2 linked regions of the Oleidesulfovibrio alaskensis DSM 16109 genome follow. The protein of the gene in region 1 interacts with the protein of each later gene in a pairwise test. Links are inferred from orthologs where the notes say so. Each region holds a gene or a part of one and is shown in the gene's direction. Other genes may lie near its edges. The genes, in order: H586_RS0114020 and mrdA.

Region 1 (15,033 bases):
GCGCTCGATAAGACACACGGACAGACCGGAATGTTCCGCCAGATAATACGCGGCAAAAAGACCGGCGGGCCCCCCGCCGACAATGATCACGTCAAAATTGTCTGCAGCCTTGGACATGCATAATCTCCCGTAAATACGACATATTACCATCGCACACGCCTGTATGTTCTGCCCTGCGCGCACAATGGCTTAGTGTACCTTGCACACGGGTCCGCGGATTTGTCAATAGCCGCAGCCGGGCCTTGCCGGCGGTGGCGCAAGCCCCCTGTCTGCGTCTTGCTGCAGATGTTTTTTCATTCTGTTACAGCATGTTGCATTATGCTCCTGTGCAAAAAAAGCGCAGTGCGGTCTAGCCAGCTCCAAGTATGCGTGTTATCTTGCACGGGTATCACTTTCACACGCACACCAAGGAGCCTGACCATGACACCTGAACGCATATACGAAGTGACGGAAGCCCAGAGAGCTTTTTTCCAGTCCGGAGCCACCCTTGACGTGGACGGACGCATTGCATCGCTGCGCACCCTGCGCGGCGCCGTGCATGATTACACCCGTCGCTTTATTGTAGCTGCGGCACAGGATGCCGGACTTTCCGAGCACATGGTGCTTGCGGCTGAAATAGCCCCCGTCATCAACGACATCGACCACATGATCAAACGTCTGCCCGCGCTTGCAAAGGGACGGCTGGTGCGTCGTTCGCGCCTGCATATGTGGGGCTGGTCGCGCAGCGTGCCCCGCCCCGCAGGCATTGCCGTGGCCGTAACCGCCGCGGATATGCCCGTACAGCGCGCCCTTATGCCGGTGGTATCTGCCCTTGCCGCGGGCACCCCGCTGCTGCTGGCACTTTCTCCCCGCACTCCGGCTGTCAACGGCATTGTGGAGCGCCTTGTGCAGCAGTTTTTCAAGCCGGAACAGATAACCGTGACCACTGCGGACAATGAAACCACAGAGGCCATTCTCGGACAGCGTTTCGATGCCTGCCTGTGCTCCGCACCGCGCGAAACCGCCGTCCGGTTTGCCCGCGCCGCTGCGGAACACCTTGTGCCCGCCGTCATTGAAACAGCCGAACACCGCAATCCGGCCATAGTGCTTGAAGATGCCGATATCCGGCTGGCAGCGCGGCGCATAGTATGGGCCAAAACTCTTGCCGCCGGTCAGACCGCCGCCGCGCCGGACTATCTGGTGGTGCACGGCGCAGTCCGCGAACGCCTGCTGGCAGCCCTGCGCAAAGAACTGGAAGCGCAGCACGGCGCCATACCCTCCGCAAGTTCCGCATTCGGCCGCATGACAGACAACGCCGCCTATGAAGAAGCCGCGGCGTTTCTGACTGACGGCACGCCGGTCATAGGCGGCGACACCGACCCCGCAGGCAGGTTCATCAACTTTACCGTACTGGAAAACGTACAGCCGGACGCACCGGTCATGCGTTCCGTCACCCGCAGTCCGGTGCTGCCGCTTTTTGAGGTGCAGTCTGCGGAACAGGCCGTTGAACTGGTGAACAGCCGTCCCGCACCGCTGGCTCTGTATGTGTTCAGCACCGATGTGTTTACCGCACGCAAAGTGCTGGATGCCACAACATCGGGCACAGCGGCGGTCAACGACGTGCTGGTGCAGACCGTGTACCCCGCCCTGCCCTTCGGCGATGCGGCAGGCGGCGGCATGGGCAGCCACCGCGGCGAGGCGGGATTTTTTGCCTTTTCCAGACTGCGCAGTGTCACACGCGGCACAAACTTCATCGACCTGCCGTTCCGGTTCAGCCCCGATGCCGGCTGGAAGCAGAAAATCCTGCGGTACATCATCAGATAACAGCCGCGCCGCCTGCCGCAGACCGGCAGGCGGCGTCGTTGTTCCGCAAGGATTTTATCCGCCGCGTCGTCTCTGTGCAGTACCGGACAGGCAGGCTCTGCCCCGCTTACTGGACAGGAGCAGGGCTAGCCGCTAGACTCCGCGCCAAACGACTCCCCAAAGGTGAAACTCTTGCAGAAAAGCCCCGTATGGGAGCGCCGCCCGTGGCTGTGCGCTGCCGCCATCATATCTTTCACAACGCTGGTACGCTTCTGGTTCATCGCCTCCGGCCAGCTTGACCTCGTGCAGGACGAGGCCCAGTACTGGGACTGGACCCGCAGGCTCCAGCTTTCCTACTATTCCAAAGGGCCGCTCATCGCGTGGCTCATCAGCATCTGGACCGGTGTTTTCGGCGATACGGAACTGGGCGTGCGCTTTGCCGCCGTGCTCAATTCGTGCCTTGCACAGATACTGCTGTACGCCGGAACCGCACGGCTCATGCGCCGTCCGGCACTGGGTCTGTGGACACTGGTTGTGGCCAATACCACCCCGCTGTTCATCGCCTCCGGCATTCTGATGACCACTGACAGCCCGCTGCTGGTCTGCTGGACGGGTGCGCTCATGTGCCTGTACTGGATGTCCGTATCATCACGCTCGCCATGGCCTTATGTGCTGCTGGCCCTTTCCATGGCCGCCGGTGTGCTGGCCAAATATATGATGCTGGCCATGCCCGCCGTGGCCCTGCTGTACGCGCTGGGACTCAGACGCCAGCGGCTGCTGCCAGAAGGCATGGTGCCGCGGCTGCTGGCTGCCGTCTGTGCCGGTACGGCCGTGGGTTTGCTGCCCATCCTCATATGGAATTTCCAGAACGACTTTGTGGGATTCCGCCATGTGGCCGGTCTGGCCGGTGTGGCTTCGGCCAGCCCCGAACCGCTCATCCGCTTTGACCGCTTTCCGGAATATATCGCCTCGCAGGTCGGCATCATCAGTCCGTGGTGGTTTGTGTTCATGCTGGTGGGCGCATGGCGCGCCCTGCGTGTGTGGCGTACGCCGCGCGCCGGACGCGACATGTACAGCGGACTGCGCAATGACATGAACGAAGTCCGTCAGTCACTGCTGCTGTCCGCCGCGTTCTGGCCGCTGTGGCTTTTTTTCATAATCTGGAGCTTTCACACCCGCATCTATCCCAACTGGTCGGCCATGAGCTATGTGGCCGGCATCATGCTGTGTGCTTCCGCGCTTGAGCGCAGTGGACAGGCTGTGCGCGAAACAGGCAGGCATCTTTCGCGGCTGCGCATGCGGCGCATCTGGGTTGCCATGGGTGTACTTGTTTTTGTGCTGCTGTACGGGCAGAACTGGCTGCCTCTGCCGCCTGCGTACAACCCGGCGGTACGGCTGAAAGGCTGGAGCGACCTGAGCGGCAAACTGGAGGAACTGCAGAACAGTCTGCCCCGTCCGGACAAAGTGTTCTATTTTTCCAAATCATATGACATCACGGCGGCCCTTGCCTTTTACGCACCCGGACAGCCGTTCACGTATTGTGCAGACTTCGGCAGACGCATGAGTCAGTACGACCTATGGCCCACTCCTGAAGACAAAAAAGGGTGGGACGCCATTTATGTGCAGAAAGACAACGGCATAAAACCACAGCTGAAAAGCATGTTTGAGTCATACAGGGTGCTGCGCTACCGCACCACGCACAAAGGCGCCCCCGGGCGCGAATTCACCATTGTGGTGCTGCGCGGCTTCAAAGGCACATGGCCGCGCGAACAACAGGAGCGTTACTGATGGCCAGAAGCCGTGATGCACATATATGCGCCCGCTGTGCCGCACATTCCGGCACCTGCTGCCGGATGCAGCCCGGCAATGAAGAGCTGTGCTTTCCGCTTTCGCGCAGCGAATGGCAGCGCATTGTGGAGCATTGCAATGACAAGGGCGGGTTTGCCAGCCAGCCCAATACAAAACCGTTCCTGCAGTGTATGAAACGCCTTTTTCCCGCCGATGAAAAACGGCTGGAGGCCATTTTTCCCCCTCACGGGGAGCATCTGCGCCTTGCCTCGGACAATGAAGGCCGCTGCCTTTTCCTTTCCGCTGCAGGCTGCACTCTTCCCCGCGAGACACGTCCGTGGTATTGCCGCCTGTTCCCTTTCTGGTTTATGCCCAACGGCATGCTGACCATGTTCACTCCGGACGAGTGTCTCGTCTATCTGGAGTCACGCTCCGTCAGAGACGCCATGCAGGAACTGGGCGTTACAGAAAACGAACTGCGCCTGATGTTCGGCCGCCTGCGACTTGCGTGGGGGCTTGATCCGGAGCATGACGAAGACGGCAACCGCTATCCGCTTTGCGACCATACCCGATAAAAATATCATGAAACGTTTTCTCACATACTTTCTTGTCAGCGTCACAGGTCTTGCCCTGCTGGGCATACTCGGGCTGGGCGGCATCTATATATGGGCCACCAAAGACCTGCCCGGCTTTACCCGTATCACCGATTACCGCCCGCCGCTGGTCACCACGGTGTACGCGCGCGATAACAGCATTCTGGGGTATTTCTACCGCGAAAAACGCTTTCTGGCGCGCCTTGATGAAATGCCGCAGCATCTGCCTCTGGCCTTTCTCGCCGCAGAGGACGACTCCTTTTACCGGCATGAAGGCATAGACTTCCGCGCCATTCTGCGCGCCTTCATGAAAAACATGCAGGCAGGCACCATCCGGCAGGGCGGTTCCACCATCACACAGCAGGTCATCAAACGCCTGTTGCTTACTTCCGAACGCAGCTACGAGCGCAAGATAAAAGAAGCCATTCTGGCCTACCGGCTGGAACGCTATCTGAGCAAAGATGAAATTCTGACCATATACCTGAACCAGATATATCTCGGCGCGGGGGCATATGGCGTGGAAGCCGCCGCGCGCAGCTACTTCGGCAAACATGTGGGCGAACTGTCCATAGCCGAATCTGCGCTGCTGGCCGGTCTGCCGCAGGCTCCTTCCAAATACAACCCGCTCAACAACCCGCAGGACGCATACACCCGTCAGCTGTATGTGCTGCACCGCATGCTTCAGCTCGGGTGGATAACACCCTCGCAGTACGACGCGGCCATCAATGAAAAGCTTGTGTTCACCTCCATGGCCGATCCTTCGTGGGGCACCGGCGCATGGTATCTGGAAGAAGTGCGCCGCAGGCTCATCGACTATCTGAGCGAAGACAACATGGAAAAACTGGGCATCAAGCTGGAACGCTACGGCGAGGATGCCGTGTATGAATCCGGCCTGCATGTTTACACCGCCATGGACCCCAAGCACCAGAAGTACGCCGAACAGTCACTGCGCGACGGGCTGGTGGCCTCTACAAAACGGCGCGGCTGGCGCGGCCCTGTGGAGCATCTGGAAAGCAAGGAGGCACGCGAAGCTTTTCTGCGTGACAACCCCGTGGATGCGGCGGCAATGCAGCACGAAGGCTGGATAAAAGTGCTGGTCACCCGCGTGACGGCCGCAGGGGCCGATGTGCGCTTTGGCAGCTACAAGGGCCGGATGGACGTGGAAACCATGCACTGGTGCCGTACGCCCGACCCCACCGTGGTGACGGACTATGTGCCCGCCGTGAAAGATGCCCGTACGGTGGTCAAAGCGGGCGATGTGGTATGGGCGCAGTTTATGCTGCCCGATGCGGGCAAAAGCTTTGATGCCGCCTCCGTCACGCCTGATACGGACTTTTCACTGGCCATCGCGCAGTACCCCGAAGTGCAGGGGGCACTGGTTTCCATAGAACCGCAGACGGGCGATGTGGTGGCACTGGTCGGCGGCTATTCCTTTGCCGACAGCCAGTACAACCGCGCCGTGCAGGCCAAACGCCAGCCCGGTTCCGCTTTCAAGCCCATTGTCTATTCCACCGCGCTGGACAACGGCTACACACCGGCATCCACGGTACTGGACGCCCCGTTTGTCTATACCGACGACGCCACGGCCAAAACATGGCGCCCCGAAAACTTTTCGGGAGAATTCTACGGCCCCACGCTGCTGCGCACCGCGCTGGTCAAATCGCGTAACCTGTGTACCATCCGCATTGCACAGGACATCGGCATACCGGCCATTGTCGAACGGGCCAAAGCACTGGGACTTGAAGGGCCCTTCCCCTTCGACCTTTCGGTAAGTCTCGGGTCTGTGGCCGTTTCGCCTCTGAACCTTACAGAAGCATACACGGCGTTCGCCCATGAAGGTCTGCGCGCACAACACCGCATGATCACCGGCATCAAATCGGCATGGGACGAACCCATAGCCACCTTTGAGCCGCAGCAGACAGAAGCGCTGACACCGCAGAACGCCTATATCATGGCGTCGCTGATGAAAGAGGTAGTGCGCGACGGCACAGGCTTCCGCGCACGGGTGCTCAAACGTCCTCTGGGCGGCAAGACCGGCACATCCAACGACGAGCGTGACGCATGGTTTGTTCTTATCTCTCCGTACCTTGTCTCGGTGTCCTATGTGGGCTTTGACGACCTGACCCCCATGGGCAAATGGGAAACCGGCTCGCGGGCGGCATCGCCCATTGTGGTCGGCTACCGTCAGGGTGTGGAAGAAGACTACCCCGTACAGGATTTTCCCATGCCTCCCGGCATCGTGCAGGTGCGCATTGACGGCAAAACAGGAAATCTTGCGGGGCCCGGCTCTGAAACAAGTTACTTCATGCCTTTCAAGGAAGGAACCCAGCCCACCGTGGTGGAAGGTTCCGCCCCCCGCCACGGCGCCGACGACGCCCGCAGCGGCGAAGACCTTATGAAGCAGATGTTCTGATCTGCCGGCACCGGCAACGCCCCGCGGAATTTCCCGCGGGGCGTTTTTCATGGCGGCAGTTCTGGCTCAGCCGGTCAGGCTGTGGTACACCGGTCATGACGCCGGAACCACCGGCACGACCCGAACACACCGGAGAATCATCATGATACGCTACCGCTTATCCGCAGCAGCCCTGCTGGTCACGCTTGTACTGTCGCTGACAGGCGCAGACATACTCATGGCCGGACAGACTCTGCCGCACCCCGCAGAGCCTTTCAAAGTGACGCTGTTTCCGCAAAGCGCCCGCATCGAAGTCCTGCAGACCCTGCCTGCGGAAAACTCGCTCACTCTTTTTCTGCCGCATCAGGCAGACCCGGAAAGCCTTACTCTCAACATATCCGGCAATACCGTCACCGCCATGGAATGGGTGCTGACCGACGGACAGGCCGGTCCCGCCGCGGCAGCCGTCAAAGAACAGCTGCTGCAGGCCCGCGCGGCACTGGCACGCACACAGGGACGCAAAACGGCAATAGAAGCCCGCATTGCCATGTGGTCGCAGCCGCGTCCGGCCGTGGGCGGCACGGCAGAACTTGAACGGCTGGATAAAGCCATGACGGAACACCTTTCCGCCCTGCTGCCCGAGGCGGAAGAAACAGACAGGCTGCTTGAAAAACAACAGGCCGCCGTGCACGAACTGGAAGCACGGCTGAACAATGCCACAGGCGGCTCGGAAAAAGTGTGGGCCGTCACGGCGCAGCTGCACACCCCCGCCTCCGGTCAGGTGACAGCGCAGTACGCCTACACCGCAACCGGCTGCGGCTGGCAGCCGCTGTACACCCTGCACGCCGTGCCCGGCAAAAATGTGGTTGAATTCAGCTACGCGGCCGCACTGCGGCAGGGACTGGGCACAGACTGGAACAACGTCCGTCTGGCCGTGGCCACGCTGCCTCCCCGTGCAGGTCTTGCGCCGCCGCCCCTGCCCCGCTGGGACATCGGCCCCGTGCAGCAGCAGACCGTCCAGTTAAGAAAAGCCGTCATGATGGCAGCAGATGCCGCACCTGAAAACATGCTGGCCGCTGCGCCCGAGGCCGCAGAAAGGTCTCTGGCATCAACCTATGCGGTGTGGAATCTGGGCACAGTTTCGCTTGCCGCGGGCGGCAGCAGGCAGGTACCCGTACTTAACGAGACATGGCAGGCAGCATACGTCTATACCGTGCGCCCCGCCCGTTCTCCCCGCGCGTTTCTTACAGCGCGGGTCACCATGCCCGAAACCCGCCTGCTGCCCGCAGGCCAGGCCACCATGCTGGTGGACGGAGCCACAGCGGGCAGGCAACGTCTGGAATTTGCCGGTACGGAAGAAACCTTTCACTTCGGCAGCGACCCGATGGTCACCGCGCAGATGAATCTGCAGAAACGGCAGGAAGGAACACAGGGATTCATAGGCAAAAAGCAGGTGTTTGAATGGGCATGGGAAATCACCCTGACAAACGCCCGCCAGCACCCCGTCAATCTGGAAGTTCAGGACGCCGCCCCGCAGCTGCGGCTTGCCGGCATGGAACTGAAACTACGTTCTTCGCCCGAGGCGGAACTGGATGAAAAAACACAGCAGTATGTCTGGAAGCTTGCAGTACCAGCCGGCTCCGAACGGGTCATAAGCCACGCCGTAACGGTCACCGCCCCCGAAGACACCCCTGTGGACGCCGGAAGAAAACAGTAATGGACAACTTCATATACCACGCGCCCACGCGCATCGTCTTCGGCAGAAATACCGTATCACAAACCGGTGCGGAACTGGCGGCACACAATGTGCGCCGCACGCTGCTGGTCACCGGCGGCAGCGCCGCCATGCGTACCGGAGCATACGCACAGGTCACGGCTTCACTGGACGGGGCCGGTGTGATGCATACGCTTTTCAGCGGTGTCACGCCCAATCCTTCCCTTGATCTTGTGGAAAAAGGCATAGCCGCCGCACACGCGTTTGCGGCGGACAGCGTGCTGGCCATCGGCGGCGGCAGTGTCATAGACTGCGCCAAAGCCATTGCCGCCGGTGTTTTTCTGGAAGATTACTGGGCACAGGTGGAAACACGGCGTCCCGTCACACAGGCTCTGCCTGTATTCACGGTGCTCACTCTTTCGGGCACCGGTTCGGAAATGAACGAAAAAGCCGTCATCACCAACGAACCGCTGGCCAGAAAATGGTCGCTGAGCGGCCTGTGCCTGTGCCCCAGAGTATCCATCATCGACCCGCAGCTCCAGTCCTCCGTTCCGTGGCATCTGACCGCCGCGGGCGGCATCGACGCCATGACCCATGTGATGGAAAACTACTTCCGCGGCAGAACGGCCCGCGCAGCCACCGGTTACTTTCAGGAAGAGACAACTCTGCAGCTGTGCGAGGGAATCCTGCGTGCCATCATCATGTCACTGGATGAACTGCAGCGCGACGGCTCGGACTATACCGCGCGGGCCAATCTGGCATGGGCAGCCAGCTGGGGGCTTAACGGCCTTTCAGGCTCGGGGCTTTCCGGCGGCGACTGGACTTCGCACGCTCTGGAACACGCCCTGAGCGGACTGCACCCGCAGGTTCCCCACGGTGAAGGACTGGCGGTGATTTTCCCCTCGTGGATGGAGCAGGTCTGCCACAGCGTGCCGGACATCTTCACGCGTTTTGCCCGCACCATATGGGGTGTTTCCACAGCGGAAGAAGGAGTGGCCGCAACCCGTCAGGCATTCTCGCGCTGGGGGGCTCCCGACCGTCTGTCCCGCTGGAGCATTCCCGCATCCGACATTCCCCGTATGGTACAGAATGCCCTGAGCTACCGCGCGCTGGGCAGAATAGTGCCTCTTTCGGCAGAAGATGTGACCAGCATATACACGCGGGTGCTCTGACCCCGCTGCCGCATATATAAAAAAGGGCTTTCCGCAAAAGCGGAAAGCCCTTTTTTCCGTACAGCGGCACGGCCGCCGTGCAGATACCCTTTAAAGGCTGCGGATACTCCGCTGGCAGAAAGTCACCGCCTCCTGCGCCAGATTGGGTGTTTCCGGCCAGTACAGCTGCCGACGGCTCATGCCCATCAGCATGACGGCAATAAGCGACGCCGTGGGCGTAATATCCAGATCATCGCGCACTGTCCCGTCGCGCATGCCTTTTTCAAGGCAGCGTTCAAGAGTAAGCCCCAGCAGGGCGTACATGCGTTCCATTATCTGCCGCGCGCTGGGCATGATGGTATATGTGTTCATGATGACCTTCAGCTCGACCACCCGCTCGTCCAGAAAGGCATCCAGATCGAGAATCAGAGTCTCGATAAGGCAGTAGCCGCTTTTCTGGCGCTCGTGGATGCTGTCCATCAGCCCGCTGAACTCATCAAAAAAATCGTTGATGATGCTGTCGAAAATCTGCTGCTTGGACCGGTAGTGTCTGTATATCGCGGCGTCCGTCACATTGGACGTCTTGGCTATCTGGGCGATGGTTGTGCCCTTGAAGCCGTTTTCGGAAAACAACCGCCGGGCGTTTTCCAGTATCAGGTGTTTCGATGATGCCATGATGCCCCGCTTTTCTGTATCATTTGAAGGCCAGCACTAAACTACTATACGCCGCGCACGTCAAGTATACAGGCGGGCAGCCTTGCGGCCCCCGCCTGCTGTACCCTGAAAAAAGCCGCGCAGTCTCAGGACATGCCGCCGCCGTATTCCGCGGGGGTCTCCTCACCCCGCAGCACCCGCAGACCGCCCATGGCCAGTGCCTGCATCTCTTCCAGACGGGGCAGCACTATGACCGGTCCGAGATAGCGCAGCCTGTCCGAAACAGCCTGCATGAACCGCCCGGAACGCGCCATTCCGCCTGTAAGCACCACCGCATCCACCGGCGGGGCCGACGGGACGTCCTGCCCCGCGCCGGTCAGTGCCGGTAACAGCGCGCACAGAGCCTTGGCGCTGTTGTAAGCCAGCGCGTCGAAAATCTGCGCCGCTGCGGTATCACCGGCGTCCATCCTGCGCTGTACCTCGCGCAGGTCGTTGGTGCCCAGATGCGCCCACATGCCTCCTTCGCGCTGCACAATACTGCGCATGCGCTCAAACGAGTACACGCCTCTGCGTACCAGCTCCAGAGCGGGCATGACAGGCAGGCCGCCCGTCCGCTCCGGTGAAAAAGGCCCTTCTCCTTCCAGCGCGTTGTTCACGTCCACCACTCTGCCGTGGCGGTGCGCCCCTACAGAAATGCCACCCCCGAAATGCCCGACCAGAAAACGGCCATCCTCATAGCGTATGCCCAGCTGTGCCGCTGCCCTGCGTGCCGCCGCGCGCTGTGAAAGCGCGTGAAACACGCTGCGGCGCGGCAGTTCAGGCAATCCGCCTATACGGGCCACGGGGTCCAGTTCATCCGTAACCACAGGGTCCACTATGATGGCCTGTACATTCCGGTGCGCCCCGTGGCTGCGGGCAAACGCCAGAGCCAGCGGTGCGCCGAGATTACAAGGATGCTCGCCGTGCGCGGCGGATTCCAGAATATCAAGCATGGTCTGATTCACACGCCATGCACCACCGTGCATGGGGGCCAGCAAACCGCCGCGTCCCACCACAATATCAAAACGGGCATCGGCATAACCGGCCCGGGACAGCATGGTCTGAACGGCATGCCGCCGCGCTTCCAGCTGCCCGTATACACCGGCCAGACCGGAAAAGGCATCATGGGGATGCTCCACCGTACGTTCAAAAAGTTCCTCTTCCGCTGCAAACACCGCTATCTTGGTGCTTGTCGATCCGGGATTAATGGTCAGGATCAGACTCATCCGGTGCATTCCTTGCGGGTCATGTAGGCTGCCAGAGCCAGTGCATACAGTTTGCTGCGGTCGCTGTCGCCGCGGGAAGGGACGATAAGAGGAATCCTGCTGCCGGCCACAATGCCCGCCACGGGCAGGTCCAGCAGTGTGGTGAGGGTCTTGTACAGTACATTACCGCTTTCGATATCCGGCGCCACCAGCACGTCGGCATTACCGGCCACCGGGTCTTCAAACCCTTTGCGCGCCACTGCCGCGGGCGATACCGCAAGGTCAAGCGCCATGGGGCCGGAAACCACGGCATCACCGAATGCCCCTTCGGCACTCATACGGGCCACCATCTGCGCATCCAGCGTGGCAGGCATGGCCGGATACATAACCTTTTCCGTGGCGGCCAGCATGGCCGCACGCGGTCGCTCAAGCCCCAGCGAGCGGGCCACATGCAGCGCGTTGCGCACTATTTCCGCCTTGCGCTGCAGGTTGGGCGCAATGTTAACCCCCGCATCTGTCAGCAGACGCAGACGATGCTCGCCGGGCAGACAAAACACCGCCACATGCGAAAGAATACCGGCAGGCGGCACACCCGTTTCTTTATTCAGCACGCCTTTAAGCAATACGTCCGTATTGACGTTCCCCTTCATCAGCATGGAAACGTCACCCGCGCGGAACAAGGCCAGTGCATGCTGCACGGCTCCGGCCCTATCCGGCACATGGTGCGATTCCAGCGCAGAAATATCCACTCCGGCCCGTCCGGCTATGCGGCGTGTCTCTTCCAGATCGCCCACAAGCACAGGCTCCGCTATGCCGCGGGCATGTGCATCCAGCGCGGCCAGCAACGCAACATCCTGCGCACTGGCGGCCACGGCCACACGCGGCATGGTTCCTGTCCGCGCCGCCGCGGCCAGCAGATCTTCCATGGAAGTCATCTTCATGGGTCCTCCGGCATCAGTCTTCATCGCCGCGACGCAACGCAATGACACCGGTACGGCACAGGCTGCGGATGCCGTGAGGCCGCAGCATCTTGATGAAACCGTCCACCTTTTCCTGATCACCGGTCAGTTCTACAGTGATGGTTTCCTGTCCCATACCCACAACATTTGCCCGGAATACCTCAAAAATCTGCATGACCTGTGACATGGTGTCGCGCGTGATGGAAACCCGCAGCAAAGCCAGTTCGCGGTCAACAAAATCTTTACGGGCCAGATCTTCCACCTCGCGGATAAAATCCAGTCCGGACAGTTCCGCGCAGATGCGCTCGACTTCCGCAGACTGGCCTTCCACTGTGATCACAAGCCGCGACACGTCAAAGTCTTCGGTCTCGCCACAGGAGACAGACTTGATGTTCACATTGTATTTGCGGAACACGTCCGTAGCCTCTGCCACTACACCGACACGGTTTTGCACAAGTGCAGAGATGGTATGCTTCACTGCGGTACTCCTTTTGTATGCAGAGCATCACTATACCGCAGCACAGCCGCTGCGCAAGCATGAAGTCCCATATAGCTTTTCAGGTGCACTGCGCCGCGGCGCAGTGCTGTGAAAAACTGACGGGCCGCGACGCGCACCCGCGCACCGCGGCCCGTGCAGGCCGGCTGCCTTTACAGGGATTTCACAGATCAAACACGCCCGTATCACGCAGCACAGGGCAGACAATCTCGACGCCGGAGCGCACGTTGAGATCCTGCAGCGTACACAGCGTATAGGGCGTATGCGCCGAAAGCCGCGAAAGAAATGTCCGGAGCAGCTGCGGAGTCGCCTTGCCCTGCATGTACATGAGCCGCATCCACCGCCAGCGCTCTTCAAAGGGATACCAGCGGGGCACACCGCTCACCTTTACGGCAGTCACTATGTCCTCGATGACCATATCGCCCTGTCTCACCAGCTCAAAAGTCCGGATAATCTGGCACATGAAACGCCTCCCGCAGGCTTGGAGGGGGGAAGCCCTCATAAGCATAGTGGGCTATGCGCTGCGGGTGCTCAATGATAAAGAAAAGCTGTACAGACACCCCGGCGGACAAATCACAGGAGAGCGTTATGATACCGGACTTTACGCACCGCAAGGCTCTGACTGCGGGAGTGCTTGTTTTTCTCATGCTGGCTTCCGGCATGGCCTTTATGCAGTGGTACCGCTACGGGCACACCGCGGATACAGGCATGCAGCTGGTACCGGTATCCGCCACACAGGCTGCCGGACTGCTGAATGAGAAAAGCGTCATTCCTCTTGATGTCCGCACTCCGGCAGAATTTGCCCGCGGACATATCAAGGGCGCGGTCAATGCCGACTTTCATGCACCGGACTTTGCCGGACAACTTGCCCGGCTGGATTCCCGCGCAGCGTACCTGCTGTACTGCCGGTCCGGAGCACGCAGCGCACGCACGCTGCGCACACTGGAAAAACTGGGGTTCAAAGGTCCCGTGTACCATCTGCAGCACGGTCTGCTGGAATGGGAACAGCACAAGCTGCCCCTGACAAAAAATGGGACCGCGCACTAAAAAAGCCGCCCCGCAAAAGCGGGGCGGCCGGTATGATACCATATGACGGTGCGCTGCACAGCAGCGCCTGCCGTTAGTAACGGTAGTGGTCGGGCTTGAAGGGACCGGTTTTGTCCACTCCGATGTATTCTGCCTGTTCGTCGGTCAGGGTGGTCAGCTTTGCCCCCAGACGGGCAAGGTGCAGACGGGCCACTTCTTCATCCAGCTTTTTGGGCAGGATGTAGACCTTGCGCTCCAGATCGGGGTTGGAAGCCAGCTCAAGCTGTGCCAGCACCTGATTGGTAAAGCTGTTGGACATGACAAAGCTGGGGTGCCCGGTGGCGCAGCCGAGGTTGACCAGACGGCCTTCTGCCAGAACGATGATGGAACGGCCGGACTTCAGCGTCCATTTGTCCACCTGCGGTTTGATGTTCAGGCAGGAGCATTCGGTGCTGTCTTCAAGGTAAGCCATATCGATTTCGTTATCAAAATGGCCGATGTTGCAGACAATGGCTTCATCTTTCATCCGTTCCATGTGCTCGCCGGTAATTACCTTGAAGTTGCCGGTGGCCGTCACAAAGATATCACCTTCGGGAGCGGCTTCATCCATGGTGACCACTTCAAAGCCTTCCATGGCGGCCTGCAGCGCGCAGATGGGGTCGATTTCGGTTACAAGCACCCGTGCGCCGAATCCGCGCATGGAATGGGCGCAGCCTTTGCCCACATCGCCGTAGCCCAGCACCACAACGGTCTTTCCGGCAATCATCACATCGGTGGCGCGTTTGATACCGTCTGCCAGCGATTCGCGGCAACCGTACAGGTTGTCGAATTTGGACTTGGTAACGGAGTCGTTGACGTTGATGGCCGGGAACAGCAGCGACCCGTCTTTTTCCATGTGGTACAGACGGTGTACGCCGGTGGTTGTTTCTTCTGAAACACCGCGCACTTTGGCGGCAACACGCGTCCATTTGCCGGGATCGTTTTTCATGCTCAGGGCAATGCGGTTCATCACAATCTGAAATTCTTTGTTATCGTAGGACTTTTCCAGCAGGGCGGGATTCTTTTCTGCTTCCACCCCTTTATGGATAAGCATGGTGGCGTCGCCGCCGTCGTCCACGATAAGATCGGGACCGGACCCGTCGGGCCAGGTAAGCGCCATTTCGGTGCACCACCAGTATTCTTCCAGCGTTTCACCTTTCCATGCAAAAACCTTTGCCATGCCCGAATCGGCAAT
Region 2 (14,944 bases), on another replicon or contig:
CAAGTACGCGGAAGCGTACTCCATCCTGACCGGAAAAACTCTGAACCTGTAGCAGACGGCATACAGGCATTCAGGAGAGACTATGCTGCTGAAAGATAAAAAAATTCTTATTCTTGGCGTGGCCAATAACAAAAGCATCGCCTACGGCATTGCACAGGAATTCAAGGCTCAGGGTGCACGGCTGGCCTTCAGCTACCCCGGCGAAGCCATCCAGAAACGTGTGGACCCCATAAGCGAAGAGCTGGGCGGCGAATTCACCTTCCGGCTGGATGTCACCGACGATGCGCAGGTGGCCGCGGCAGTGCGCACAGTGGAAGAACAATGGGGCAGCGTGGACGTGGTGGTTCATTCCATCGCTTTTGCCCAGCGCGAAGACCTGCACGGCAGATTCATCGATACCAGCCGCGAAGGTTTCAAGCTGGCCATGGATATTTCCGCCTATTCTCTGGTCTGTGTGTGCAAGGCGTTTGAACCGCTGATGACAGAAGGCGGTTCCGTGCTTACCATGACATACTACGGCTCGCAGAAAGTCATAACCAACTACAACGTAATGGGCGTGGCCAAGGCCGCTCTAGAAGCCTCCGTCAGATATCTGGCTGCAGATATGGGCGAACGGGGCATAAGAGTGAACGCAGTGAGCGCAGGTCCCATCAAAACGCTGGCAGCCAGCGGCATTTCCGGCTTTAAAACCATCCTCAACCACATTGAGGAACACGCACCGCTGCGCCGCAATGTAACCACGCAGGACGTAGGCCGCACAGCCGTGTTTCTGGCATCGGACCTTTCCGGCGCCGTCACCGGCGAAGTGCTGTTTGTGGACGCGGGCTACAACGTGATGGGCATTTAGACGCCGCACGCCCGTCGGGAGGTCTGTATGTGGGCTTGGCTCATCCCCCTGGCAATCGTCGTGCTGTGGCTGTATTTCGCTCCGCGGATACTGCCCATGGACAAGCTGCCCAAAAGCTGCTGAGTGCCGTCATTCCGGAGCCGTGAGCCCCGCAATGACAAGGCGCCGAAAGACACGGAAAAGTGACATGAAAGGGAGTGCTCCGGTACTCCCTTTTATGTGGCACGCCCGTGCTGCCATGTTCCGACATGTTCCGGCACGGACGACACAAGCCCGTGCCGCCGTGCCGCCGCAGCCTTGCAACCAGTCATTTTACTGCTCATCCGGTCTCCGGGACATTTTTTACTTGCCTTGCCGGGCTGTCTCTGCTAGCTAACCCTCTCTTGCGGAGAGGTGTCCGAGCTGGCCGAAGGAGCACGATTGGAAATCGTGTGTACCTTAACAGGGTACCGAGAGTTCGAATCTCTCCCTCTCCGCCATTTTACGCTGCTGTGGCAGTTGTGTTTTTATAGAATTTCAAGAGAGCCGGGCGGCGGAAGCGCTGCCAATCCGGTCAGGCCCGAGAGGGAGCAGCCGTAACAGTAGTTTTCGGGTGCCCGGCTCCCTAAAGGGCGCAATGCTGTACAAGCCTTGCGCTCTTTTTTTATACCCTGCACCGGCGCAGCACGTGCATTGCACTCTTTTCATATCCGCAGGCATTTCCGCTTGCATTGCCTTCCGTATACTGCTAGATAGCACTCCGCATTCGCGGAGAGGTGTCCGAGCTGGCCGAAGGAGCACGATTGGAAATCGTGTGTACCTTAACAGGGTACCGAGAGTTCGAATCTCTCCCTCTCCGCCATTCTGCAATATTCAAGGGATCTTACGATCCCTTTTTTTTATTGCCTGTGCTACGCCGGCTGTTCCCCTGAACCAAGTGCCCTGCCTGCCCGTACCATTCTTTCCTCCTCGGATTCTGGACTTACCGACCCGCGTGCTTATTGCCATAGAGTATACGCATCACCCCTAGCACCGCAGGAGAATCCCATGCCGCAAAAATACCGCAAAACTCCGGAGGCACTGGCCGCACTGACAGATGAGCAGCGCAGGGTAACGCAGGAAAACGGCACTGAACGTCCGTTCAGCAACGCTTTTCACGACCACACAGCAGCAGGACTGTATGTGGACATCGTTTCCGGCGAACCGCTGTTTTCATCACTGGATAAATTTGATTCCGGCTGCGGGTGGCCCAGCTTCAGCAGGCCTGTGGAACTGAATATAGTGGAGAAAAAAGATACAAGTCATGGTCTTGTCCGCACAGAAGTACGCTCGAAACATGCGGACAGTCATCTGGGACATGTGTTCACAGACGGGCCGGAGCATCTGACAGGCCTGCGGTACTGTATCAATTCAGCCGCACTGCGTTTTATTCCGGCGGACAAGCTGGAAGAGGAAGGGTACGGCGAATATGCACACCTTTTCACCACACGGGAGTAGCCCATGGAAACAGTAACCGAACGTGCCGTACTGGCCGGAGGATGCTTCTGGGGAATGCAGGAACTCATCAGAAAGCTGCCCGGCGTGCTTGCCACGCGCACCGGATACACCGGCGGCACCGTGCCGAACGCGACATACAGAAACCACCACGGCCATGCGGAAGCCGTTGAAATCATCTTTGATCCTGCCGTGCTGTCTTACCGCAGTCTTCTGGAATACTTCTTCCGGATACATGACCCGACGACAGCGGACAGACAAGGCAATGATATCGGCAGTTCATACCGTTCGGCCGTTTTTCATACAACGCAGCAGCAGCGCGAAACAGCACTGGCAACCATCCGCGACATCAACGCCTCGGGCGTATGGCCTGCAGAGGTGGTGACACAGGTCGAACCCGTTTCCGATTTCTGGGAGGCCGAACCGGAGCATCAGGACTATCTGCAGCGTGTTCCGGGCGGATATACATGCCACTACGAACGCCGCGGCTGGGTGCTGCCGCCGCGCTGACCGCAGCTCAGGGCTCCGCAGGCGGCTTTGCGTCGCACAGCGCATACAGGCGTACGGTATTGCTGCGCGGAAATTCCTTATCAAGCAGCCTGCGGAGCAGTTTTTTCAATGCGGACAGAGAAACTTCCGTGAACTCGTGCCGCTCATACCCGTCCTGCACCACGCAAAAAGCATCATCGCCCGTACGCAGCACCTGCACAGACCTGTCACGTTTAAACGTGCGCATGTCCACCCCTTGCCCGCAAGGCAGCTTTTGCAGACGGCGGAGCACTTCCTGCACGGCACCGGCTCTGTGCACCATCATGTCCCGAACCGCCCCGAACCGTGTCCCATGCGGTTCACATCGGCCAGTTCAAACGAATCAAGAGTGTACAGACGTATTTTATTGCTGCGCGGAAATTCGCGCTTGAGCAGCGTCTTGAGCAGGCGCCGGATTTTGTCCGCACTCAGCCCTTCCCACATCTCTTCATGAAAGCCCCGCTCGACCACGGTAAAGCTGTCCGGTCCGGTTCTCACAATGGCCACTGAACGGTTGCGCTTATACGTGCGCATGTCCAGACACTGTCCGGTATCCAGCCTTTCCAGCCGCTCCATCACAGTAGGTATTACAGTCGTTTTGTCATTCATGGCTTCTGCATAATCAAGGTTATGTACCGCCACATGTGCCACAGGGCGGCATACGGTTCAAGCGGACGGCAGCCGCGCAGGCACATTGACTTTACCGGCCGCTGCCCGCATTCTGCGGTAATGCATACTCTCTTTGTACCGGCCCACGGGCCGCGCCGCCTGCCGGACGGCAGCTGGCTCTTCCGGCTGTGGACCACACGCCGCAAGCCCGCGGTACTTGTCATCGAAGCGCCCTGCCCGCAGGAAATTCCCATGAAAGCGTGCGGAGGCGGCTGGCGGGAAGCCAGAACAGCCCCCATGCCCGCCGGTGCGCTCTACCGCATCCGGCTGGGGGACGAGCTGCTGGCAGACCCGGCTTCCGCCCATCAGCCGCAAGGTATTGACGGCCCTTCCATGACGGACGACCCGGCCGCTTTCATCTGGACCGACAGCGGTTTCGGTGCGGTAGCCATGCCTCACGCGGTCATCTACGAAATACATACCGGCACGTTCACCCCCGAAGGTACACTGGATGCCGCCGCCGGACGTCTGCCCCGCATTGCTGAACTGGGCGTGACCGCCGTGGAACTGATGCCCCTGACGGAAACAACCGGACGCTGGAACTGGGGCTATGACGGTGTGTTTCCTTACAGTGTCCATCACCGTGCGGGCGGTCCCGATGCACTGCGCCGCTTTGTGGATACGGCCCACGGACTGGGTCTTTCAGTGTATGGCGACGTGGTGCTCAATCATCTGGGACCGGAGGGAAACAACCTGCCGAAATTCGGCCCCTACCTTTCCCGCCGGCACCACACTCCGTGGGGGGCCTGCCCTTCATTTGACGGATCATCAGCTCAGGCCGTACGCCGTTATTTTCTGGACTGCTGTCTCAGACTCATGGCGCATTTTCATATGGACGGACTGCGGCTGGACGCCACCCCGTATGTGCAGGACGATTCCGCAGAGCATATTCTCGCCGCACTCACGCGGGAAACGCAGGTGCTGGCCGCCGCCTCAGGCAGGCGGCTTCATATCATGGCGGAAAGCACCCGCAACGAAATACACCTGACCACACCACGCAGCGCCGGTGGCTACGGCATGGCCGCACAATGGAGTGACGACTTTCACCACGCAGTACATGCCCGGCTTACCGGCGAATCCTGCGGGTACTATGCGGCGTTCCACACCGCGCAAAACGCTGCAAAACCGGCACAGACCCCGCCTGCAGCAGGGCAGCAATGCAAAGAAGCTCAGAAACGGTGCCCCCCGGCAGCGGCTGTCAGCCCTGTGGACGCGCTGGCAGAAATATTCGCCCGCGGCTGGTTCAGGCAGGGGCAGCTGTGCCCGTGGCGCAAGCAACCTTTCGGAGACCAGCCCCGCGGTCTGCAGCCTTCACAGGTCATTGTCTATCTGCAGAACCACGATGTCACGGGCAACCGTCCCTCGGGCGAGCGTCTGCACGCGCTCACCTGTCCTGCAGCCCGGCGCATGGCCGCTGCAGCCCTGCTGCTTTCACCTTTTGTTCCGCTGATTTTCATGGGAGAAGAATACGATGATCCGGCCCCCTTCCACTTTTTTGTGGATCACAGCCCGGAATTGAACCGGCAGGTGGCACAGGGCAGACGGCGCGAAGCAGCGGCCTTTGGCTGGATGCCGTGCGCCACGGCACCGGAACCGCATTCACCGGCCGCTTTTGAAAACTCGCGGCTGTCATGGCACCTGCAGGACACCCGGTATCATGCCACTGTCCGCGACCTGTACCGGCGGTGCATACGGCTGCGGCAGACCCTGCCCTCGCTGGACAGCCCTTCATTTGAGACTCTGTATGTAAGCAGACCCCATCCGCAGGTCATCTGCACCGGCAGAACCGACCCCGCGAGGATTTACAGCTCGTGGCTGCTGCTCAACTGCGGACCGCAGGCAGCCACGTTCAGCATTGACGCCGCCACGGCCCCGCTGGCCCGCCAGCAGGCGTGGAGTCAGGCACTGTGCACGGCCGACCGCCGCTGGCACAGTCCGCATACACAGGAAGATGAGGCAGACCTGCCCCACCGCTTTGCCGCGGGAACACACATACCGGTCACTCTGCCGCCGTGGTGTGCGCTGCTTCTGGCCTGACAGCCTGCCCGCTTACAGTGAAGCCCCTTCCAGCTGCAGCAGATAGCGTTTCATATCTACGCCCGCACCCGTATACCCCACCATGGCCCCTTTGCTGCCCAGAACCCTGTGGCAGGGAATGACAAGCGGCCAGCGGTTGCGGGCCATTATCTGCCCCACCCCGCGGGCGGCTGCAGGGCGGCCGGCCATGGCGGCCAGTTGCCCGTATGTGACGGTACTGCCGGCGGGCACCTCGTGCCGCAGCGTTTCCAGCACCTTGCGGGCAAACGGGGTAAGTCCGCCCATGGGCAGATCAACCTGTGGCCACTGCGTTCTGCCCTGCTGTACATAACTGTCCAGCGCCTCAAGCATGCGGCTGCCGGTGGCCGAAAGTTCCGCCGCACCGTTATGCATGCCGTCCGGCACGCTGCCGGAAAATGCCACGAGAGTACGGGGCAGCAGGTCGCCGGCTTCCGCGCCGGGCCGGGGCAGTTTTGCCCCCGTAAGCAGACCGCTTCCGTCAAGTCCTGCCGACCAGCGCAGCCCCACACGGGCAATACAGGGCTCCGCACAGGCGGGCCCGTCCGGCGCGCCATCAGGGCCGCTCCATTCAAGCAGCATGGCCAGCGGGCCGCTCACCAGTATCTCGACATCGTACATAGCCTACCCCCGTCGCGTTAACGGTTGCACACAAATCAGGTTCGCTTTGCGGCTTGTACCGTAAGGCACAGCGCCGCCGTCAGCAGCGGCCGTCGCAAAGCTCAGCCTGCCGCATTGCCGCGGCAGTGTTCCTCAACCGAACGGCGCCACCGGTCGTGCATGGCGGCCGGCAGCATGTGCTGCTGCGAAAACCATAACGGCGTACTGTGTGGCGCGTCTGCCCTGCACCCCTGCCACAGGCCGTTCTGCCGCATGACTGCCTCTATGCGGGCTATGACGCCGCGCTTGTCGGCACTCCATGCCGGGGCAAGCAGTTCGCCTTCCGCGGCGTCGCCTGTCAGACGGTGTATGACAACGCCGGCAGGCAGTACCGCCAGTCCGGAAGCGACCGCCTGCGCGTACTCTTCCATTTCCATGGGCCGGTATTCCCCGCTGCGCCACATCGCTGCCACGGCGGTATGTTCGGCCACATACAGGCCATGAAACTTTACGCCGGCCACCGGCAGGGCTGCCACATCGGCAACAGTCCGGGCAAAATCGGCACCGGTTTCGCCGGGCAGACCGGCTATCAGATGCGCACACACCTTGAGGCCCCGCTCATGCGCCATATGTACGGCTTTGACAAAGCAGGCAAAATCGTGGCCTCTGTTTATGCGCCGCAGCGTGGCATCGCTGGAACTCTGCAGCCCCAGTTCAAGCCATACCTCCGCTCCGGCCTTGCCGCAAATGCCCTGCGGCTGTATACCCGAAGCAGCAAGCGCCGCATCGATGCGCCCGATACTACGGGCTATCCGGTCAAGGCGCTGCTCGTCAAGGCAGTCAGGGCGGGTGCCTATGCCCGCTCCTACAACACCGGTGAACCCTTCGATTTGAGAAAGTACGCCCTCAAGCTTTTCCAGCGGGCCATACGTGTTGGAAAATGACTGCAAATAGGCTATGTATAGCCCCGACTTGTGGCGAGGCCCGTAAATGCCTTGCCAATGTGCCCATTGCTCCGGCAGGGTAAGACCCTTGCGGGCCAGTCCCGATCCGGATCCGCCGGGATTGCAGAACACGCATCCGCTGTGTGACAGGGTTCCGTCGCGGTTGGGACAGGTGAACCCCGCATCGAGAGGAATTTTTTGAATACGCGCCCCGTAGCGGTGGCGCCAGTACGAAGAAAGCTGGTAATATCTGTTCATCGGGTTTCCAGTTGACAAGTCGGACAATTTGGAAGCACACGCTGTTGACCAGAAACTGATTACGCATCCATCCCCCCCGAGGCAAGCGAGACCATACATGTCTAAAGCAATCGATTTTATGCTGGGTATGTTTTCCAACGACCTGGCTATAGACCTGGGCACCGCGAACACCTGCGTCTATGTGAAAGGACAAGGCATCGTTCTGCGCGAGCCTTCCGTTGTCGCCGTAAAAAAAGATAACCGCGGCGGCAATGTCGTTCTTGCCGTCGGGCATGACGCCAAACGCATGCTGGGCCGCACCCCCGGCAACATACAGGCCATCCGTCCCATGAAAGACGGCGTCATTGCCGACTTTGAAATTACCGAAGCCATGCTTCGCCATTTCATTTCCAAAGTGCACAACTCGCGCCGTCTGGTGCGTCCGCGCATCATCATCTGCGTGCCCACGGGCATAACACAGGTGGAAAAACGCGCGGTAAAGGAATCGGCCCAGAGTGCCGGCGCGCGCGAAGTCTACCTCATCGAGGAACCCATGGCAGCCGCCATCGGCGCCAATCTGCCCATTCAGGAGCCCACCTCCAACATGGTGGTGGACATCGGCGGCGGCACCACGGAAGTGGCTGTCATCTCGCTTTCCGGCGTGGTGTATTCGCGTTCCGTGCGCGTGGGCGGCGATAAAATGGATGAAGCCATCATGACGCACGTCAAACGCAAGTACAACATGCTCATAGGCGAATCCACATCCGAAGAAATCAAGATCAAAACCGGTTCGGCCTACCCCATGGACCCCGAGCAGCAGCTCGAGGTTAAAGGACGCGATCTTGTGACAGGTATTCCCCAGAATATCACCATAACCTCGGAAGAGGTACGCAAGGCAATATCCGAACAGGTGGACTCCATAGTGCAGGCAGTGCGTGTGGCGCTGGAACAGACCCCGCCGGAACTGGCAGCGGACATAGTGGACCGCGGCATAGTGCTGACCGGCGGCGGCGCCCTGCTCAAGGGGCTTGACCAGCTGCTGCGCGAAGAGACATCGCTGCCCATCACCGTGGTGGACGATCCTCTTTCCACCGTTGTTGTGGGTACCGGCAAAGCGCTGGACAATCTGGACATCCTGAAGGAGGTCGCAATCGATTAACGTTTCGCCCAAACGCATTCTGGCCGTACTTTTTGCTGTGCTTTTCGCGTATCTGGGTTTGTACACATGGAACCTGCGGACCGGTGTTCTTGACAATGCCGCTTCGCACACGGGGCTTGAGTTTGCAGGGGCCGTTCTGAAACCGGGCGAATGGGTTCACCGAAGCGCCGTGGATTTCTGGGAACAGTATCTGTACCTGGTCGATGTACGCCAGCAGAACGAACGCCTGGCAGCTCAGGTGAAAGATCTTTCATTTGAACTGGCAAAGGCACGAGAAGAACAGCAGGAACTTTTACGGCTGCGCGCCCTTAACGGTTTTTCCGCTCCTGCGGAGTGGGAACGGGTGGGAGCCCGCATCATTGCCCAGCGCCTCGGTTCCGAAGCCGCTCTTGACAGCATTATGCTGAACAAGGGCTACCTTCAGGGAGCAGGTTCCAACACTCCCGTGGTGACACACAAGGGAGTTGTGGGCAGAATCATGCGGGCAGGGCCTTTCACGGCCACGGTGCAGCTTATCACCGACCCCGCCAGCCGTATTGCCGTGCTCGGTTCAGCAAGCCGCACACCGGGCATTCTGATGGGCACAGGGGCCCGCTCGGAACTTGTTCTGCGGTTTGTTCCGCTCAATGCGCAGCTGGAAGAAGGCGAAACGCTCATAACTTCCGGACTGGCGGGCGCCTATCCCAAAGGCCTGCCCGTGGCGCGCATAGTGCGTATTGAACATTCCGATATCTCACTCTTTCAGACCGTGCACGCGGTTCCGCTGGCCGGCATAGACCGGCTGGAAGAAGTGCTGCTGCTGCAACGCCCGGCAGGACCGCATGCCGCGTTTCACGCAGTGGAAACGCCCCCGCAGGCCGGAGCGCATACAGCGCACGCCAACGCCACGCGCTAGCGCCTGCACCGGACGATACTTGTGCCGCCCCTCCGCGGGGCGGCACCGTTTTGACCCGCAAACACCGCAAGAGAACTCGGACAATGCGCAATGTTATCTGGTGGCTTGTGTACGCTGCAGCCGCCATATGGGCTCAGAAGCTGGTTCCCGGCATCGATTTTCTGCTGCCGGGGCTCATCATTGCGCTGCAGGAAGAACGCCCCATCCAGACATTCTGGATCATCATCTGTTTTTCACTGATTCAGGAAGGCAGCGGAACCATGTCATTCGGCCCCGCCGTGGGACAGTATCTGGGTGCCGCAGTACTGGTGCAGGCAGGACGCTGGCTTTTCGAGGCCAGAAACATTTCTTTTGTTCTGCTGCTGTCCGCCGGTCTGGGGCTGACACACTTCGGCATGATTTCCGTCATGGCCATGCTGCAGGATATATCCCTCATCCAGAGTCGCCTTATGCACGAAAGCATTATACAGGCTCTTGTCATCCCGCCCTGCTGGCTGCTGGTCATGCAGGCCAGAAAAAGGTTCGCCCCCGATGAAAGTCCAGCTTGATTCGGAAGGCTTCCAGCCCCCGCGTTCAGGGCTCATGCTGCTTCAGGGGCTTGTGGCGCTTATCTTTCTGGTTTTTGCGCTGCGCTTCTGGTATCTGCAGATACACAAAGGTGAAGATTACGCACGTCTGGCCAGTGACAACCGTCTGCGGCAGGAACAGATGTACGCGCCGCGCGGATTGCTGCGCGACAGATACGGCATGCTGCTGGCAGAAAACCGTCCGGCCTACGGTCTGGGACTGGTGCGTGAAGACTGCCACGACATTCCCTCCACACTGGCCCAGATAAGCCAGTGGACCGGCATTGACCTGACGGAGATAACCCAGCGCTACGAACGCGACAAACGCAAGGTTAAATCCTTCGAGCCGCTCATCCTTGTTCCGGATATTTCCTTTGAGCTGCTGGCCGCGGTAGAGGCCAATATAAACCGCTGGCCCGGTCTGGAGATAATTGTCCGGCCGCGGCGCTATTATCCTTCGGGGCCGGAACTGGCACACCTGCTGGGCTATGTGAGCGAAGCAGACGAAAAACAGTTGCAGCAGCGTCCCGAACTGGCGCTGGGCGACACTGTGGGCAAACAGGGACTGGAACTGGTTTTAGAAGACCGGCTGCGCGGCCAGAAGGGTCTGCGTCAGATGGAAGTGGATGTGGTGGGCCGCGACCTGACTCACCACATACTGCGGGCCCCTCAGGCCGGTGAAAACATCAACCTGACCATTGATCTGGCCCTGCAGCACAAGGCGTTTGAAATGCTTGAAGGCCAGTCGGGCTGCATTGTGGTGCTTGATCCCGACACAGGTCAGCTGCATGCGCTGGTCACCGCGCCGGCCTTTGACAACAACGCCTTCGCCCGCGGCCTGACCGGCAAGGAATGGGCAGAACTGCGCGACAACCCGCGCCACCCCATGCAGAACAGAGTCATCCAGTCCGTATATCCGCCCGCCTCCATCTGGAAGCTGCTCATGGCCGGTCTGGTGCTGGAAGACAAAGTGGTCGACCCCAAGGAGACTGTTTTCTGCAACGGACGCTATCCCATGGGCAACCGCGTGTTTCGCTGCTGGAAAAAATGGGGACACGGGCACACCGACCTGCACAAGGCGCTTGTGGAATCGTGCGATGTCTATTTTTACGATGTGGCCGACAAAATCGGCATCGACCGCATTGCGGAATTTGCCAAGGCTTCCGGATTCGGCGAACTGACCGGCATAGACCTGCCCCATGAGCGTTCGGGGCTGGTACCTTCGCGGGAATGGAAACGTAAACGCTTCGGCGAGGTATGGCACCGCGGCGAAACGCTCAATATTTCGATCGGTCAGGGGTTCACTCTGGTCACTCCTCTGCAGATAGCACGCTTTATCGGCGCCCTGCTCAACGGCGGCAAATTGCTCAAACCCCAGATTCTCGTGGACGAAAAGCCGCTGGTGCAGCATGAAATTCCCATCGGGGCTGATGCGCGCAAAGTCATCCTGAAAGCCATGGTCGATACCGTTGACGCTCCGCGGGGCACGGCGCGCAGGCTTCGCAGACCCGACGCCGTCATCGGCGGCAAGACGGGCACGGCGCAGGTGGTGCGCATTGTGGGCGAAGAGCGCCGCAAAAAAGAAGAAATGGAATACTGGGAACGCGACCACGCATGGATGGCCGCATGGGGCCAGAAAGACGATAAACGCTACGTGATTGTGGTCATGGTGGAACACGGCGGTGGTGGCAGCAGCACCGCAGGCCCCATTGTGAAAGGACTTTTCGACTACCTCTTCGGCGTGCCCGGAGAAGCGGGAGCTGACAGCCAATGAGCCCCATAGACAGACGCATTCTGACTCATATGAACTGGGGGCTCATCGCCATGACGCTGCTGCTTTTCGGCGTGGGCGTGGCCAACCTGTATTCGGCATCGGGGTTCCGCGTGGACGACGGCATCGCTGTCTCCTCATTCTACAGCAAACAGCTTCTGTGGGGGGCTGTGGGCATGGGCGGCATGCTGGCCGTCATGCTTTTCGACTACCGCCACCTTAAAAGTCTGGCGTGGCCTGTATTCATTGTCACATTGCTGCTGCTGGTGGCCGTTCCGCTTTTCGGCGTAACGGTTTACGGCGCCAAGCGCTGGCTTTCCTTTGGTTTTTTCAACCTGCAGCCCAGCGAACTGGCAAAAATCAGCACGCTGATCATCGCCGCAAGACTGCTTTCCCGCGGGGGCGAACCGCTGGACTGGGGTGAACTTTTCAAAATACTGGGTATATGCCTTATTCCGGCCGCCCTCATTGTCACCCAGCCGGACCTCGGCACCACCCTCAACGTGCTGCTCAACGTGGGCGGAGTCATACTGTACCGCGGCATTGCGCGGCATGTTTTCAAAACCTGCATCATCGCCCTGCCTCCGCTCATTCCGCTGGGCTGGTTTGTGCTGCACGACTATCAGAAACAGCGCATACTCACATTTCTCGATCCCGGACGCGATCCGCTGGGAGCCGGTTACCACATCATCCAGTCGCAGATAGCCATCGGTTCCGGGCAGATATGGGGCAAGGGTTTTCTGGGCGGCACCCAGTCACAATTGCGCTTTCTGCCCGAAAAGCATACAGACTTTGCTGTGGCGGTTTTCGGCGAAGAGTGGGGATTCATCGGCAACATGATTCTGCTGGGTCTGTTCTGCCTGTTCCTGCTGGCCATATTCAACTCCGCCCGCGATGCAAAAGACCGTTTCGGCAGCTTTCTGTGCGCCGGCGTGTTTTTTTATTTTTTCTGGCAAATTCTTATAAATATGGGCATGGTGGTCGGGCTGATGCCTGTGGTGGGTATCCCCCTGCCTTTCATCAGCTACGGCGGCAGCGCCACTATCGTCAATTTCTGTCTGATAGGTCTGGTGCTGAACGTCTCCATGCGCCGCTTTGTCTTTAAAGCATCATGAGCCGCATCATGAAAAGGGCTGCTGAACATGCCTCTTTTTTCGCGATCCAGTAAGGAGCATGCACGAATGTCGAAAGATGAAATCAACGCCTTTTTGGGCGCGGGAACCGTATACAACGGAAAGCTGGACTTTCAGGGCTCTGTCCGCATCGACGGAGCCTTTACCGGAGAAATCCGCTCGCAGGGCACACTGATTGTCGGCAAGGACGCCGACCTGCAGGGCCAGATTCAGGTGGGCCAGATAATCGTGAGCGGCAAGGTGCAGGGTACTGTCACCGCCGGCAAAAAAGCCGTGCTGCACCGGACGGCCACCGTCATGGGCACCCTTAACACACCGTCACTTGTCATCGAGGAAGGTGCGGTGCTGCAGGGCGACGTTGTGATGAAAGCCACAGACTCCGGTACTCCACCCGAGACTGCAGACCAGTAGACAAAGGGCCGCACAGCGGCCCTTTTGAATATGAATAAACTGATAAAACAAACAGTTAAATTCAGGAAATTTTTCACAAGCACTCACAAATTTCCAAAAAAGGCTTTGACACAATGGGTTATATTGGCTAAACCCATCGTGACTTTGAGCTTAAATTCACAACCTCACCAAGGGAGCAGGCATGATCAATTTAGACTTCACCTTACTGATTCAGTTGGTGAACTTTCTTGTCACGCTCCTGGTGCTGAATGCTCTCCTTATCCGGCCAATTAGGGAGATCATCAAGCAGCGGGCTGACAAGATGTCGGGGCTGGTGGGCGACACCGAGGGTTTCCTTGATGCTGCCAACCAGAAGCTCAGCAACTATGAGACCGCCCTGTCTGAAGCAAGACGCAATGCATCCGCAGTGCGCGACGCCCAGAAAGAGCAGGGTCTCGCCAGGGAGCAGGAGCTTGTCACAGCAGCCTCCGAGGAGGCACAGGCCATCCTGCAAGCTTCCCGTAAGCAGGTTGCCAAGGATGTACAAGAGGCTATGGAAACGCTGAAAGGGCAAGTGGGCGCCCTGGCGGAAAAGGCCACTGCCAAGGTCCTCGGGTAACACTTACGGCGAAAGTGAAGGAGGGTTCGGCTTTGAAAGGGCTGAGAAAACTGTTGTTAGTTCTTGGCGTGATGCTCCTGGCCACGGGCGTTGCGCTGGCAGCCGGCGGTGAAGCCGCTTCCGGGGAACACCATTACGATTGGACCAACCTCGGATTCAGGCTTGCCAACTTTGCGATATTCATCGCAATCATCTACTACGCGGCCGGCAAGAAGCTTATTGCTTTCTTCGGCGGCCGACGCAAAGGAATCGAGCAGGAACTCAACGATCTGGAAACGCGCAAAACCGACGCCAAGAAACAGCTTGGCGACGTTGAAAAGCGTATCGCGGATCTCGAAAATGAGCGCAAAGCCATTATCGCAGAGTATCAGGCTCAGGGTGAGGCGCTGAAGGCGGCCATCATCAGCAAGGCGGAGACCTCCGCCAGACAAATCGTTGAACAAGCCAAAAAGTCCGCAGAAAACGAAGTCAAGTACGCCAAGGACGCCATGCGCGAAGAACTGGCGGACATGATTGTTGATGCGACCGAAAAGCTGCTCAAAGAACGGCTGGACGGTAACGAGCAGGAAAAGCTCATTGACAAGTACTTAACAAAGGTGGTGCTCAATTGACCGGCAACATCGCAGCTCGTAGGTATGCAAGGGCGCTTTTTGCCATAGGGCAGAAGCAGGGGCTTGCCGAACTCGATGCTTTCGGTTCCGAGCTCTCCGCCGTTGCTAAGGCCGTGGAGGAATCTCCCGCGCTTGCCAGACTCTTCCGCAACCCGCTCTTCAGCATTGAAGAGAAGCGTGCGGTTCTGGCCAAGCTTTTACAAGCCGCCGGGGCAGGCCAGACTGTCAGCAACTTCTGCAACCTGCTTGCAGACAAGGGCAGACTGGCAGACCTGCCGGACATCAACGCGTTTTACAGTCTTCTGCTTGATGCCGAAAAAGGCATCATCCGCGGCGAGCTGGTTACCGCCATCAAACTGGCCAAGGCCAAGCGTGATGCGGTGAAAGAACAGCTTGAAAAGCAGGCCGGACAGAAGATTGAGCTGAACTTCAGCGTAGACAAGGATA

What was found.
Region 2: the proteins of H586_RS0114020 (region 1) and mrdA interact in binary tests that used the Escherichia coli proteins (3 or more experiments, as listed by UniProt). The link is inferred for Oleidesulfovibrio alaskensis DSM 16109 from one-to-one orthologs.

What each region holds. Positions count from the first base shown.
Region 1 is NZ_KI519494.1:425,042-440,074, reverse strand. Bases 3,786-6,864 are described here. They hold H586_RS0114020 (penicillin-binding protein 1A), read left to right. Parts: upstream 3,786-4,152; coding sequence 4,153-6,576; downstream 6,577-6,864. Other genes in these bases: H586_RS0114015 (DUF4139 domain-containing protein), read left to right, coding at 6,719-6,864; H586_RS0114025 (hypothetical protein), read left to right, coding at 3,786-4,145. Also shown: H586_RS0114045 (NAD(P)/FAD-dependent oxidoreductase), read right to left, coding at 1-117; H586_RS0114035 (aldehyde dehydrogenase family protein), read left to right, coding at 421-1,803; H586_RS0114030 (ArnT family glycosyltransferase), read left to right, coding at 1,975-3,570; more of H586_RS0114025, read left to right, coding at 3,570-3,785; more of H586_RS0114015, read left to right, coding at 6,865-8,272; H586_RS0114010 (iron-containing alcohol dehydrogenase), read left to right, coding at 8,272-9,441; H586_RS0114005 (TetR/AcrR family transcriptional regulator), read right to left, coding at 9,532-10,095; buk (butyrate kinase), read right to left, coding at 10,221-11,339; H586_RS0113995 (phosphate acyltransferase), read right to left, coding at 11,336-12,259; ilvN (acetolactate synthase small subunit), read right to left, coding at 12,273-12,755; H586_RS0113980 (hypothetical protein), read right to left, coding at 12,937-13,236; H586_RS19375 (rhodanese-like domain-containing protein), read left to right, coding at 13,362-13,820; ahcY (adenosylhomocysteinase), read right to left, coding at 13,894-15,033. UniProt on the Escherichia coli protein: Cell wall formation. Synthesis of cross-linked peptidoglycan from the lipid intermediates.
Region 2 is NZ_AXWQ01000006.1:61,958-76,901, forward strand. What follows is about bases 9,353-12,342. They hold mrdA (penicillin-binding protein 2), read left to right. Parts: upstream 9,353-9,938; coding sequence 9,939-11,747; downstream 11,748-12,342. Other genes in these bases: mreC (rod shape-determining protein MreC), read left to right, coding at 9,353-9,407; H586_RS0105360 (hypothetical protein), read left to right, coding at 9,491-9,955; rodA (rod shape-determining protein RodA), read left to right, coding at 11,744-12,342. Also shown: H586_RS0105285 (phosphoribosylaminoimidazolesuccinocarboxamide synthase), read left to right, coding at 1-52; H586_RS0105290 (enoyl-ACP reductase FabI), read left to right, coding at 83-847; peptide-methionine (R)-S-oxide reductase MsrB, read left to right, coding at 1,874-2,323; peptide-methionine (S)-S-oxide reductase MsrA, read left to right, coding at 2,327-2,830; H586_RS0105325 (hypothetical protein), read right to left, coding at 2,838-3,134; H586_RS0105330 (hypothetical protein), read right to left, coding at 3,131-3,457; H586_RS19920 (alpha-amylase family glycosyl hydrolase), read left to right, coding at 3,578-5,554; H586_RS21005 (methylated-DNA--[protein]-cysteine S-methyltransferase), read right to left, coding at 5,567-6,193; H586_RS0105345 (TIGR01212 family radical SAM protein), read right to left, coding at 6,295-7,374; H586_RS0105350 (rod shape-determining protein), read left to right, coding at 7,472-8,512; more of mreC, read left to right, coding at 8,532-9,352; more of rodA, read left to right, coding at 12,343-12,859; H586_RS0105375 (bactofilin family protein), read left to right, coding at 12,926-13,288; H586_RS0105380 (ATP synthase F0 subunit B), read left to right, coding at 13,470-13,886; atpF (F0F1 ATP synthase subunit B), read left to right, coding at 13,919-14,497; atpH (ATP synthase F1 subunit delta), read left to right, coding at 14,494-14,944. UniProt on the Escherichia coli protein: Catalyzes cross-linking of the peptidoglycan cell wall. Responsible for the determination of the rod shape of the cell. Is probably required for lateral peptidoglycan synthesis and maintenance of the correct diameter during lateral and centripetal growth.